One region of the Streptomyces sp. NPDC002306 genome, then DNA from elsewhere that is predicted to be linked to it. Evidence: riboswitches for the same ligand, from Rfam matches in the RefSeq annotation. Region 1 holds a riboswitch; each other region holds the start of a gene.
What was found. Region 1 has a riboswitch for S-adenosylmethionine ahead of ACWCQK_RS12045 (aminotransferase class V-fold PLP-dependent enzyme). Riboswitches for the same ligand answer to the same signal wherever they lie in the genome.

Region 1 (4,321 bases):
ACGTACTCCCAGCACGACCTGGAGGCGGCGTTCGCGATCGGTCTCGACTCCTGACCACCGCCTCCCGGGACCGCGCGGTCAGGCCGCCGGGACGCAGCGGCCGTCCTCGGTCCGGTACCGCCACTTCGCGCCGTCCCTGACCAGCTCCCGCACCGCGGTCACGAACCGCTCCACGTGCTCGTCCGGCGTCCCCGCGCCGAAGCTCACCCGGATCGCGTTGAGGGACTTCTCGCCCGGCGCGGCCTCGGGGGCACCGCACTCGCCCTGGTCGCCGGGGTCGCCGCCCAGCAGGGTGCGCACCAGCGGGTGGGCGCAGAACAGACCGTCGCGGACGCCGATGCCGTACTCGGCGGAGAGCGCGGCGGCGAAGTGGGAGCTGTTCCAGCCCTCCACGACGAAGGAGATCACGCCCACACGCGGGGCGTCGTCGCCGAAGAGCGACAGGATCCGCACCTCCGGGACCTCGGCGAGGCCCGCCCGGACCGTGTCGATGAGGTGCCGCTCGCGGGCCACGAGGGTGTCGAAGCCGGCCTCGGTGAGGGCCTTGCAGGCGGAGGCGATCGCGTAGGCGCCGATCACGTTGGGCGAGCCCGCCTCGTGCCGGGCGGCGCCCTCGTGCCACTCCACGTCCACTGCCCCGTCCGCGCGCCGGGTCACCCGGCGGCTGGCGCCGCCACCCGCGAGGTACGGCTCGGCCGCGCGCAGCCAGTCGGCACGGCCGGCCAGGACGCCGGAGCCGAACGGGGCGTACAGCTTGTGGCCGGAGAAGGCGACCCAGTCGACGTCGAGGTCACGGACGGACACCGGGTGGTGCGGGGCGAGCTGGGCGGCGTCCAGGACGATGCGGGCGCCGTGCGCGTGGGCCACGGCCGCCAGTTCGCGCACGGGCCACAGCTCCCCGGTGACGTTCGAGGCGCCGGTGACACAGACCAGGGCCGGTCCGTGCGGGTCGCGGCCGGCGAGGGCGCGCTCCAGGCCCGCCACCGCCTGACCCGGGGTGCGGGGGGCGTCGAGGCAGGTGACCCGGGCGTTCTTCCAGGGCAGCAGCGAGGCGTGGTGCTCGGTCTCGAAGACGAAGACCTGGCAGTCGGCGGGCAGCGCGGCCGCCAGCAGGTTCAGGGAGTCGGTGGTCGACCGGGTGAAGACCACCTGGTCGTCGGTCCGGCAGCCGAGGAACTCCGCGACGGTCGCGCGGGCGTTCTCGAAGAGGTCCGTGGAGAGCTGGGAGAGGTAGCCGGCGCCGCGGTGGACGCTGCCGTAGTACGGCGCGTACGCCGCCACGTCGTCCCAGACGCGCTGGAGGGCGGGGGCGCTGGCCGCGTAGTCGAGCGCCGCGTAGGTGACTTCGCCGCCCGTGACCAGCGGGACGGTGACATCCCGCCCCAGAACGGGCATCTGGTGACAAATGGTCTGGTCGGCGGCAGCGGTGGGGACGGACATGGGTACTCCCGTGAGAAGCAAGGCGGAACCACCACGCGAGCCGCGCCGGGCGCGAGCGTGGGGAGGGTGAAAGGGGTACGCGGAGGCGGGGCTCTACGCCCTATCGCATTCGCTTGCTCACGGAAGGCTCCCTCGAGGACCAGGACCCCTGGTGCCGCGCTCGCTCAGGAGCGTTCGAGGGGTCCGCGCTTGCCGTGGACCTCGCTGCCCACGACCTGGTCTTCACCCGGGGCACCCCGCCACGGACGGAGGGTTGCCGGACAGTCGGCCGGGGCCTCATGACTGTCACTCATGACCTGGTTCACCATCCTGCCACACGGTCATCGACGCGCAAGGCGCGGTCCGAATCCTGGACCGCGCCTCGCGTCGCACCGGCCGGGGGTCAGGCGTTGCCGACCGATCGGGGGGTCAGGCGTTGCCGACCGATCGGGGGGTCAGGCGTTGCTGACGGCCACCCAGCGCTCCAGCGTCCGCTTGGCCGCGCCCGAGTCGATCGACTCGGCCGCGGCGGCCATGCCGGCCCGGATCTGCTCGGCCAGCGTCCCGGTGCCGGGCTCCAGCGCCACCAGCGCCGCCGCGGAGTTCAGCAGCACCGCGTCCCGCACCGGGCCCCTCTCGCCGTTCAGCAGCCGGCGCGCCACGTCCGCGTTGAACGACGCGTCGGCACCGCGCAGCGCCTCCACCGGCACCAGCTCGACACCGACATCGCGCGGGTCGAAAGTCTCCTCGGTCACCTTGCCGTCCCGGACGATCCACACCCGGGAGGTGGCCGTCGTGGTGAGCTCGTCGAGACCGTCGTCGCCGCGGAAGACCAGCGAGGAGTTGCCGCGCTCGGCGAAGACGCCGGCGATGATCGGCGCCACCCGCGGATCGGCCACCCCGACCGCCTGGGCCCGTACCTTCGCCGGGTTGGTCAGCGGACCGAGGAAGTTGAACACCGTCCGGATGCCCAACTGCCCGCGCGCCGCCGCCACATGACGCAACGCCGGATGGAACTTCACCGCGAAGCAGAAGGTGATCCCGGCCTCCTCGGCGACCTCCGCCACCCGCTTCGGCGTCAGTTCGAGATTGACCCCGAGCTTCTCCAGCACGTCCGAGGCACCCGACGCCGACGACGCCGCCCGGTTGCCGTGCTTGACGACCTTGGCGCCGGTGCCGGCGATGACGATGGAGGACATCGTGGAGATGTTCACCGTCTTCGCGCCGTCGCCGCCCGTGCCGACGATGTCGACGGTGGCGCCCGGCACGTGGATGACGTTCGCGTGTTCGTACATCGCCTGGACCAGGCCCGTGATCTCCTGGACGGTCTCGCCCTTGGCCCGCAGCGCCACCACGAACCCGGCGATCTGGGCGTCGGTCGCCTCGCCGCGCATGATCCGGTCCATGGCCCAGGCGGTGCTCTCCGCGCTCTGGTCACGGCCCTCCAGCAGACCGTTCAGTACCGCGGGCCAGGAACGGCCCGCCGCGATGTCGCCTCCAGCGGGGGTCACAGCGCTCATCAGCCGCTCCTGGTTCGTAGACGGTTCGCGGACGGTTCGCGGACCCGAAAAAGCTGGTTACACCCTATCCAGCGCCGGGCACCGCGAAGGGCCCCGCCCGGAGACCGGACGGGGCCCTTCTGTGCGCGTGGCGAGCGCAGCGATCAGTGGTGGCCGTGGCCGCTCGTGATCTCCTTGTACTCGTCGACGGTCGGCTTCGGGATCTGGCTGTCCTCGTCGAAGTACGCCTTGCTGAGCTTGGCGCGCAGCTTCTCGGAGCCCGTCACCTTGCGCTCGACACCGTTCTCGTCGACCGCGGGGCCGATCGCGAGCGGCTGGTACTGGTCGTGCGCGGTGATGGTGTGCAGCTGCTCCTGGCTGAGCGGCTCGTGCACCTCGATGAACTCGCCGTGCGGCAGGCGCTTGATGGTGCCGGTCTCGCGACCGTGCAGCACCTTGTCCCGGTCCCGGCGCTGGAGGCCGAGGCAGATCCGCTTGGTGAGGAGGAACGCGATGACCGGTCCGACGAAGAAGAAGATCCGGACGAACCAGGTGATCGAGTTGATCGACAGGTGGAGGTGGGTGGCCCAGAGGTCGTTGCCACCGCCGACCAGCGTGACCATGTAGATCGTGACCCAGGCGACGCCCAGCGCCGTACGGGTCGGCGCGTTGCGCGGGCGGTCCAGGATGTGGTGCTCACGCTTGTCGCCGGTGACCCAGGCCTCGATGAACGGGTAGACCGCCAGCGCGGCGAGCACGACACCGAAGAGGACCAGCGGGACGAACACGCCCAGGACGAGCGTGTGACCCCAGAAGTTGACCTCCCAGCCCGGCATGAAGCGGATGAGACCCTCGGCGAAGCCCATGTACCAGTCGGGCTGGGCGCCGGTGGACACCTGGTCCGGCCGGTAGGGGCCGATGGCCCAGATCGGGTTGATCTGCGCGATGGCCGCGATGACCGCGATGACACCGAAGACCAGGAAGAAGAAGCCTCCGGCCTTGGCCGTGTAGACCGGCAGCAGCGGCATGCCGACGACGTTCTTGTTGCTCTTGCCGGGGCCCGCGAACTGCGTGTGCTTGTGGTAGAAGACCAGGATCAGGTGGCCCACGACCAGGCCGAGCATGATGCCCGGCAGCAGCAGGATGTGGATCGAGTAGAACCGCCCCACGAAGTCGTGGCCCGGGAACTCACCGCCGAAGAGGAAGTACGAGATGTACGTGCCGACGATCGGCGTGGCCAGGATCGCGCCCTCGGTGAAGCGGACACCGGTGCCGGAGAGCAGGTCGTCCGGGAGCGAGTAGCCGGTGAAACCGGTGAACATGCCCAGGACGAACAGCAGGAAGCCGAACAGCCAGTTGATCTCACGCGGCTTGCGGAACGCGCCCGTGAAGAACACGCGCAT
Region 2 (4,321 bases), on a different contig from region 1:
CGATTGGACGCGACCAGCACCTCAGCACCGTGCGTGGAAGCCATACGCCTCAACCTAGCCCGGCCCGGAAACGCTCAAACGTGCGGCAGGCCCGCACAGTCCGGGGATATTTGTATACGACCGCTGGTGACCGTCACTCCGCGCGCGCGTCACGCGACCTTCCGTGACGCGTACTCCGCGATCTCGGCCATGGGCGGACGCTCCTCCGTGTCCACGGAGTACGTGCGTGGCTCGAAGCCGTCGGGGCCCCGCTCGAACTGGGTGAGAGAGGGCCGGATCAGGTGGCCGCGGGCCATGCGCAGCTGTGCGGTGCGGTAGATCGCGGCGGCCATCCGGCCCAGCGCCTGCCCGTCCTGGTGCCGGTGCTTGCGCACCCCGACGTCCACCTGGGCCAGGGCGTCGAGACCCACCAGGTGCAGCGAGTCGACCAGCATGCCGAGCTCCACGCCGTAGCCGACGGGGAAGGGGAGCTGTTCCAGCAGGGAGCGGCGGGCGGCGTACTCGCCGCCGAGCGGCTGCACGAATCCGGCCAGCCGCGGCCAGTGCATGTTCAGCAGCGGGCGGGCCATCAGCTCGGTGACCCGGCCGCCCTGGCCGGCCGTACGGCCGGAGTCGAGCACGTCGGCCCCGGTGCCCAGCGGGCGGTCGTACATGGCCTTGACCAGGTCGATGCCGGGGTCGGTGAGCAGCGGCCCCACGATCCCGGAGACGAAGTCGGAGGAGAACTCCTTCAGGTCGGCGTCGATGAAACAGACGATGTCCCCACGGGTGACCAGGAGCGACCGCCAGAGCACCTCGCCCTTGCCCGGCACGGCCGGGACGCGGGGCAGGATGTCGTCGCGGTGGACGACCCGGGCGCCCGCGGCGGCGGCCACCGCGGAGGTGCGGTCGGTGGATCCCGAGTCGACGACGACGATCTCGTCGACGAGCGGGACCTGCTGCATGAGGTCGTGACGGATCACGGCGACGATGTCGCCGACCGTCTCCTCCTCGTTCAGCGCGGGCAGGACGACGGAGACCGACTGGCCCCTGGCGCGCTTCGCGGCGAGGATCTTGTGGAGCGGGCGATCGGTCACGGACCAGGAGCGTGTGCTCAGCCAGCGCTCGACTTCTTCCAGCACAGTGGCGGCTCCTTCTACGTTCTCGCGGCGGGAGGTGGTGCCTGTCGTGCCGACGGCTGACGGGCCCGGGCATCTCGCGGTTCGGACGGTTATCTCAACTGTCCTGGCCTTCGGTTACAGTCTTGAACAACGCGGATGACCATCGCATGTCCAGGGTGGCCCCGCCGTTCACAACTTCATACCGCTCATCCAGAGGGGCAGAGGGATACGGCCCGATGAAGCCCCGGCAACCCTCCAGTCGGTTCTCGTTCACGCGAGGCTCCCGGCTCGGGAAGGTGCCAAATCCGTCTCACGGCGAGGTGCGCCGTGAGGAAGATGAGGAGAAAGGGCCTCGCCTCCATGGCTGTGCAGACCGCTGCAAGCACCACCAACTCCGTCGATCTGGGCCCCGCCGCGGCGCTTTCCTGCCGCGAGTGCGGACACCGCGTGCCGCTCGGCCCGGTCTTCGCCTGCGAGGAGTGTTTCGGCCCGCTCGAGATCGCCTACGACTTCTCGGCCTACGACACCGAGGAGCTCCGCAAGCGCATCGAGGCGGGCCCCGCGAACATCTGGCGCTACGCCCCGCTGCTGCCCGTCCCGGCCGACGTGGCGACCAAGCCCAACATCAACCCCGGCTGGACCAAGCTCGTCCAGGCCGACAACCTGGCGCGCGAGCTCGGGGTGACCGGCGGGCTGTACGTGAAGGACGACTCCGGCAACCCGACGCACTCCTTCAAGGACCGGGTCGTCGCCCAGGCCCTGGAGGCCGCGCGCGCCTTCGGCTTCACCACCCTCTCCTGCTCCTCCACCGGCAACCTGGCCGGCGCGGTCGGCGCCGCCGCCGCGCGGGCCGGCCTGCGCTCCTGCGTCTTCATCCCGCACGACCTGGAGCAGGGCAAGATCGTCATGGCCGCGGTCTACGGCGGTGAACTCGTCGGCATCGAGGGCAACTACGACGACGTGAACCGCTTCTGCTCCGAGCTGATCGGCGACCCGGCCGGCGAGGGCTGGGGCTTCGTCAACGTCAACCTGCGGCCGTACTACGCGGAGGGCTCGAAGACCCTCGCGTACGAGATCTGCGAGCAGCTCGGCTGGCGGCTGCCCGACCAGCTGGTCGTCCCGATCGCCTCGGGCTCCCAGCTCACGAAGATCGACAAGGGGCTCCAGGAACTGATCAGGCTCGGGCTGGTCGAGGACCGGCCGTACAAGATCTTCGGCGCGCAGGCGGAGGGCTGCTCGCCGGTGTCCGTGGCGTACAAGGCCGGCCACGACGTGGTGCGGCCGCAGAAGCCGGACACCATCGCCAAGTCCCTCGCCATCGGCAACCCGGCCGACGGGCCGTACGTCCTCGACATCGCGCGCCGCACGGGCGGTGCCGTGGAGGACGTGACGGACGAGCAGATCGTGGACGCGATCAAGCTGCTGGCGCGGACCGAGGGGATCTTCGCGGAGACGGCGGGCGGGGTGACGGTGGGCGTGACGAAGAAGCTCATCGAGGCCGGCCTGCTCGACCCGACGAAGACGACCGTCGTGCTGAACACCGGCGACGGCCTGAAGACCCTGGACGCGGTGGCCGGCACCGGCCTCACCACGACGATCCGCCCGAACCTGGACTCCTTCCGAGAGGCTGGCCTCGCATCATGAGCGTCAACGTCCGCATCCCCACCATCCTGCGCACCTACACCGGCGGCCAGGCCGAGGTGAGCGCCGAGGGCGCGACCCTCGCCGAGGTCATCTCCGACCTGGAGAAGAACCACACCGGCATCGCGGGCCGCGTCCTGGACGACGAGGGCAAGCTGCGCCGGTTCGTCAACGTGTACGTGAACGACGACGACGTCCGCTTCGAGCAGGGCCTGGCGACCGCGACCCCGGACGGCGCGGGTGTCTCCATCATTCCGGCGGTCGCCGGAGGCTGATCATTACCATCGGTAACCGAGATTACCGAGAGTTCATCGAATTGCCCCCTCCGTGAGAGAAGCGGAGGGGGCAATTCAGTGTGGTTGAGCGCGGTACAGTTGGGGAAGCCGCCCCCGATTCCAGGGCGGGCGACCTTCGCAGCCCGCTGGACTGCCGATAAGAAGCAGCCAAAGTATGCAGGCCTTTTGCGCCTTTCGCTCCCTATGCCTGGCCCAACTTGCCCTGAAACCAGGCGAATTGTAGGTAGATTCCGGACCCGTCATGCCCGGATTTCTCGTCCGATTGACCTGTTGCAGACGGCAGTTGGACAGATACATTCAGCCGCGGTCGACGCGTTCCGGCGCACGCCCCCGGCCAATGGGGGGTGAGGTCTGACCCGGATTCGCGAAGTGCGGATCTGTGCAAGGGCCAGTAATAGGGGAGTTAGGCATGGCTCAGGGCACCGTCAAGTGGTTCAACGCGGAGAAGGGGTACGGCTTCATCGCGGTCGACGGTGGTGCGGACGTGTTCGTCCACTACAGCGCGATCCAGATGGACGGGTACCGCACCCTGGAAGAGGGCCAGCGGGTCGATTTCGAGATCTCGCAGGGTCAGAAGGGGCCGCAGGCGGACATGGTCCGCCTGGCGACCGGCTGAAGCACGCGCCGACTTACTGCAGCGACGTTCTTCTGTACTGCTCGAAGGGCTCGTATCCCACGGGGTGCGAGCCCTTCGGCCTGCCCGGGGTCCGCCGCGCGCGCCCCCGGATCACCGGCCCGCGCCGGCGTCCGTCCGTCACCCGACCGCCGCCTCCCGTCGTGCCTGCCGCGCGGGCGCACCTTGCACTCGGGCGGGGCGAGTGCTAATCATTGGCGTTAGCACTCTGAAGGTGAGAGTGATAACGAAGGACCGGTTCGGTGAGGCCCGCAGGCCAGGTGGTGCAAGGAACCACGGGGCAGGCAGGCCGTCCGTCGCGGGCGCCAGCGCGGTCCGGAGCAATCCACCCCAGTCCGGGAGGACCACTTCACATGGCCAAGATCATCGCGTTCGACGAGGAGGCACGGCGCGGTCTCGAGCGCGGGATGAACCAGCTCGCCGACGCCGTCAAGGTCACCCTTGGCCCCAAGGGCCGCAACGTCGTCCTCGAGAAGAAGTGGGGCGCCCCCACGATCACCAACGATGGTGTTTCCATCGCCAAGGAGATCGAGCTCGAGGACCCGTACGAGAAGATCGGCGCCGAGCTGGTCAAGGAAGTCGCCAAGAAGACGGACGACGTCGCCGGCGACGGTACGACCACCGCGACCGTGCTCGCCCAGGCGCTGGTC
Region 3 (4,321 bases), on a different contig from region 1:
GCTGAACACCCGCCGGGCCGCCGCTTCGTGACGTTTTCCGCGCGGCGGCCCGGACCCCACGGCGGAGGCGCGGGCGAGGCGCCCCGGCACGCGGACCGGCGGGGTCTCGCGGATGATTCCCGACCGCTGCGTGGACACCCTCTTGACGGCGGCCCGGGGCGGATCGACACTCCAGTGGGGAATCCTAGTGAACAGGTAGGGAAACATGAGGCGCCTTGGGCCGGTCACCGCGCGAGTGGGCCGTTCGCCTCTGCTGACCTCCCGCCGGCACATCGATCTGCAACGGGTGTGCAGCGCCATCAGCCCCCTGACCTGAGCCGGGCCACCACCGGCGTACCCACGGCGCCCGGCCGAGGAGGCCCGCGCCGGCCGTACCGGTGAGCACCCCGTTCCCCGTCCGACGTCGCTTCCGCCGCGCCCACGTCCACGCGCCCGCTCCAGGGGAGAGCCATGTCCGTCACACCTCAGGCCACCGTGTCGTCCGCCCGGTCCGTACCGTCCACCCGCGCCTTCCGGGGCCGCATCGGCCGGGACGCGCGCAGCGGGCACTACGCCGTGCCCCGCCGCTACCGTCTGCACCTGTCCACCGCCTGTCCCGACGGCCTGCGCATCGCCGTCACCCACAGCCTGCTCGGCCTCGCCGAGGACTGTCCGGTGACGCTTCTGCCGGCGGTCCCCGACTGTCCCGACGGCGGCCACGCCACACTGCGCCCGCTGTACGAGGCGAGCGCCCACCACTACACCGGACCGGCCCTCGCGCCCGTGCTCAGCGACAGCTGGTCGGGGCGGATCGTCAGCACCCACGCCCCGGACATCATGCGCGACCTGGCGCGCGGTTTCGGCGGCGGCCGTCCCGCGCTGTACCCGTGCGGTACCGAGGCGGAGACCGAGACCGTGCGACGGCTGTGCGCGCAGGGGATCGACGAGGCCGCGCAGCGCGCCGGACAGGCCGACGCCGGGGCGGCCGAGCGTGCCGACGCCCTCGACCTCCTGCTCGGCGCGCTCGGTACGCTGGACCGCCGCCTCTCCGGCCGGCCCTGGCTCGTCGGCGACGAACTCACCGCCGCCGACGTCGAGTTGTGGGTGACGCTGGTCAGGCTGGACACCGTGCACCGGCACCACCTGGACGCCGCCGCCGTGCACCGCCTCGTCGGCCACCCGGCCCTGTGGGCCTACGCCCGGCGCCTGGCCGCCCACCCGGCCTTCGGCGCCCACCTCGACCTCGACGGCATCGCCCGCCGCCACCACGCCCACTGCCGCGGCCTGGAGGCCGCCGGATCGGCCGTCCAGATCCTGGACTGGGCCGCCCACGCGGCGGGCCACGGCGGCACCCGGCCGCAGGTCGACCGGCCGTGAACCGGTCCGCCAAGTGGACGGGCGTTGACATACGTTCGGGCGACTGACCTAACATACGGACCAGATCGGTCATGAGCGTCAGCGACAAGCCCTGGCTTGCTGACCGGCAACCCTCGCACCGCGGTGGGGTGCCCCAGGTGACGACCGGACCGGATGACGTTTCGGTAAGCGCGAGGCCCCACGGGCCGGAAGAGTGACGGTGACGGACATGTACGCAGCTGTGAGGACGGCCGCCCGCCGTGCCCAGGGCTGCGTACGGCCGTACGCCCGCCCACTCGTCGTCGACCGCGCCGTCGACCTGCTCCGCGTGAACAGCGCACTGTGTACCGCACCGGGCCGTGCCCGCTGTCGGGGCTGACTCCGCACACCGCCCCGACCTCGCGTTCCTGACGAACACCGCCCGCGCGGTGTGCCGTTGTCCGCCTCGCCCCGGTTCTTCGCACGCATCCGTGCGCCGTGCCCGCGTACGCCTCCCGGAGTGGCTCCCGCCACCCTGCCGCGGCCGTGAGCAGGCCCACGCCGGCCGTGAACCGGGGTGTCCGACTCCCGCCGGAGCCCTTCATGAGCGAACCCCCAGGCGCCGTCACCCTCGCCGCCGCACCCATTACCGACACTCCGTCAGAAAAGCTCACCGCACAGCGTGTTCAGTCACTGCGCAGGCCCGGACGGTGGATCGCCACCGCGGTCGCCCTGGTCCTGATCGCCCAGTTCGTCCACGGCCTGGTGACCAATCCCTTCTACCAGTGGGACCGCTTCGGCTACTGGTTCCTGCGCCCGACGATCCTCGACGGACTGCTGATCACCCTCGAAGTGGCCGCCTACAGCGCGGTGCTGGGCCTCCTCGGCGGCATCCTGCTGGCCCTCGCCAGACTCTCGAAGAGCCCGGTGCTGCGCGCCGCCAGCTGGACCTACGTCTGGGCGCTGCGCTCCATCCCGCTCATCGTGGTGCTGCTGTTCCTGTACAACTTCTCCGCCCTGTACCGGACGTTGAGCGTCGGAGTCCCCTTCGGCCCCGCCTTCTTCTCCTTCGACGAGTCCCGGCTCGCCACCGACATGGTGGTCGCCGTCATCGGCCTGAGCCTGAACGAGGCCGCCTACGCCGCCGAGGTGGTGCGCGGCGGCATCCTCTCCGTCGACCAGGGCCAGCACGAGGCCGCCTCGGCCCTCGGCCTGCCCAAGGGCTACCAGTTCCGCAGGATCGTCTTCCCACAGGCACTGCGCTCCATCACCCCGAACTACGTCAACCAGCTGATCGGCCTGATCAAGAGCACCTCACTGGTCTTCTACGTCTCGCTGCTCGACCTGTTCGGCTCCGCGCAGAGCATGGGCTCCACCTACCCCGGTGACATCGTGCCGCTGCTCCTGGTCGTCACCGTCTGGTACCTGATCCTCACGAGCCTCGTGTCCGTCGTCCAGTTCTACGTCGAGCGGTACTACGCCCGGGGCGCCACGCGCTCCCTGCCGCCGACCCCGCTGCAGAAGCTGCGCACCGGCCTGCGGGACCTTCGTGACCGTGCGCGCAGGGAGACCGCCGTATGACCACCGAGACGCTCACCACCGCCGAGGCCGCGCCCGCCGCCGTCGAGGTGCACGACGTGCACAAGTGGTACGGCACCCACCGGGTGCTGGACGGAGTCGACCTGACCGTACGGCCCGGGGAGGTCACCGTGATCCTCGGCCCGTCCGGCTCCGGCAAGTCGACCCTGCTGCGGGTCATCAACCACCTGGAGAAGCCGGAGATCGGCCACGTCAGCCTCAACGGCGAACCGATCGGCGTCCGTCGGCACGGCGGACGGCTGCGCGAGCTGAGCGAGCGCGCGATCCTGGCCCAACGCGGCCGTATCGGCTTCGTCTTCCAGAACTTCAACCTCTTTCCGCATCTGACCGTGCTGGACAACGTCGCCGCCGCGCCGGTGGCGACCGGGAAGCTCGGCAAGGCCGCCGCCCAGGCACTGGCCCGCGAACTGCTCGACCGGGTAGGCCTCGCCGACAAGGCCGGCGCCTATCCGCGTCAGCTGTCCGGTGGCCAGCAGCAGCGCGTGGCCATCGCCCGCGCCCTCGCCCTGCGTCCCGGCGTGATTCTCTTCGACGAGCCGACCTCCGCGCTCGACCCCGAACTCGTGGGCGAGGTCCTCGCCGTCATCAAGGATCTGGCGACCAGCGGCACCACGCTGGTGATCGTCACCCACGAGGTCGGCTTCGCCCGCGAGATCGCCGACCGGGTCGTCTTCATCGACGGCGGAAAGATCGTCGAACAGGGACCGCCCTCCGAAGTGCTCGACAAGCCCCGGCACGAGCGCACACGGGACTTCCTCAGCAAGGTGCTCTGACCCCGCCTCGGCCCCGGCTTCCCCCCACACAGCACCACCCCTGCGTCTCCTCAGTCCTGCCTCATCAGCTTCCGCCCCTCAGCGACAAAGGACGGCCATGCCTGCCCACTTCACCCGACGCAGCCTCCTCCGTGGCATCACCGCGGCGACCGCCGCGGCCACCCTCGCCACCGGACTCGCCGCCTGCGGCGGCGAGAGCGACGCCGCCACCACCACCGACAGCGCCGCCTCGGGCAGCGTGACCCTCGGCCGGGTCTCCAACGGCGCCGCCCAGGAGACCACCGTCAAGGTCTCCGAGGTCAAGTCCATCAGCGCCCAACTGCCCGCCTCCGTACGCAAGAGCGGCACCCTGGTCATCGGCAGCGGCACCCTGCCCTCGGGCTCCGCCCCGCTGGGGTACGTCGGCAGCGACCAGAAGACCCTCACCGGCTCCGAGCCCGACCTCGCCCGCCTGGTCGCCGCGGTGCTCGGCCTGAAGCCGGAGGTGAAGAGATTCACCTGGGAGAACCTCTTCGTCGGCATCGACAGTGGCAAGGTCGACGTCGCCTTCACCAACGTCACCGACACCGAGGAGCGCAAGAAGAAGTACGAGTTCGCCTCCTACCGCCAGGACAACCTCGCCTTCGAGACGCTGA

Region 2: linked by a shared signal. The riboswitch ahead of thrC (threonine synthase) and the one ahead of ACWCQK_RS12045 (aminotransferase class V-fold PLP-dependent enzyme) in region 1 are both predicted to bind S-adenosylmethionine.
Region 3: linked by a shared signal. The riboswitch ahead of ACWCQK_RS00930 (amino acid ABC transporter permease) and the one ahead of ACWCQK_RS12045 (aminotransferase class V-fold PLP-dependent enzyme) in region 1 are both predicted to bind S-adenosylmethionine.

What each region holds. Positions count from the first base shown of each region.
Region 1 covers NZ_JBSFCK010000005.1:5,843-10,163, reverse strand. The annotation lists gene ACWCQK_RS12050 (Lrp/AsnC family transcriptional regulator) at 1-54, shown strand, start outside; gene ACWCQK_RS12045 (aminotransferase class V-fold PLP-dependent enzyme) at 79-1,440, opposite strand; SAM riboswitch class IV at 1,621-1,737, opposite strand; gene trpD (anthranilate phosphoribosyltransferase) at 1,875-2,939, opposite strand; gene qcrB (cytochrome bc1 complex cytochrome b subunit) at 3,083-4,321, opposite strand, start outside.
Region 2 covers NZ_JBSFCK010000008.1:127,285-131,605, forward strand. The annotation lists gene ACWCQK_RS18220 (alpha,alpha-trehalose-phosphate synthase (UDP-forming)) at 1-44, opposite strand, end outside; gene ACWCQK_RS18225 (glucosyl-3-phosphoglycerate synthase) at 150-1,121, opposite strand; SAM riboswitch class I at 1,304-1,443, shown strand; gene thrC (threonine synthase) at 1,461-2,744, shown strand; gene ACWCQK_RS18235 (MoaD/ThiS family protein) at 2,741-3,016, shown strand; gene ACWCQK_RS18240 (cold-shock protein) at 3,447-3,653, shown strand; gene groL (chaperonin GroEL) at 4,025-4,321, shown strand, end outside.
Region 3 covers NZ_JBSFCK010000001.1:210,182-214,502, reverse strand. The annotation lists gene paaE (1,2-phenylacetyl-CoA epoxidase subunit PaaE) at 1-5, shown strand, start outside; gene ACWCQK_RS00940 (putative leader peptide) at 206-316, shown strand; gene ACWCQK_RS00935 (glutathione S-transferase C-terminal domain-containing protein) at 451-1,356, shown strand; SAM riboswitch class IV at 1,424-1,533, shown strand; gene ACWCQK_RS00930 (amino acid ABC transporter permease) at 1,918-2,895, shown strand; gene ACWCQK_RS00925 (amino acid ABC transporter ATP-binding protein) at 2,892-3,686, shown strand; gene ACWCQK_RS00920 (transporter substrate-binding domain-containing protein) at 3,784-4,321, shown strand, end outside.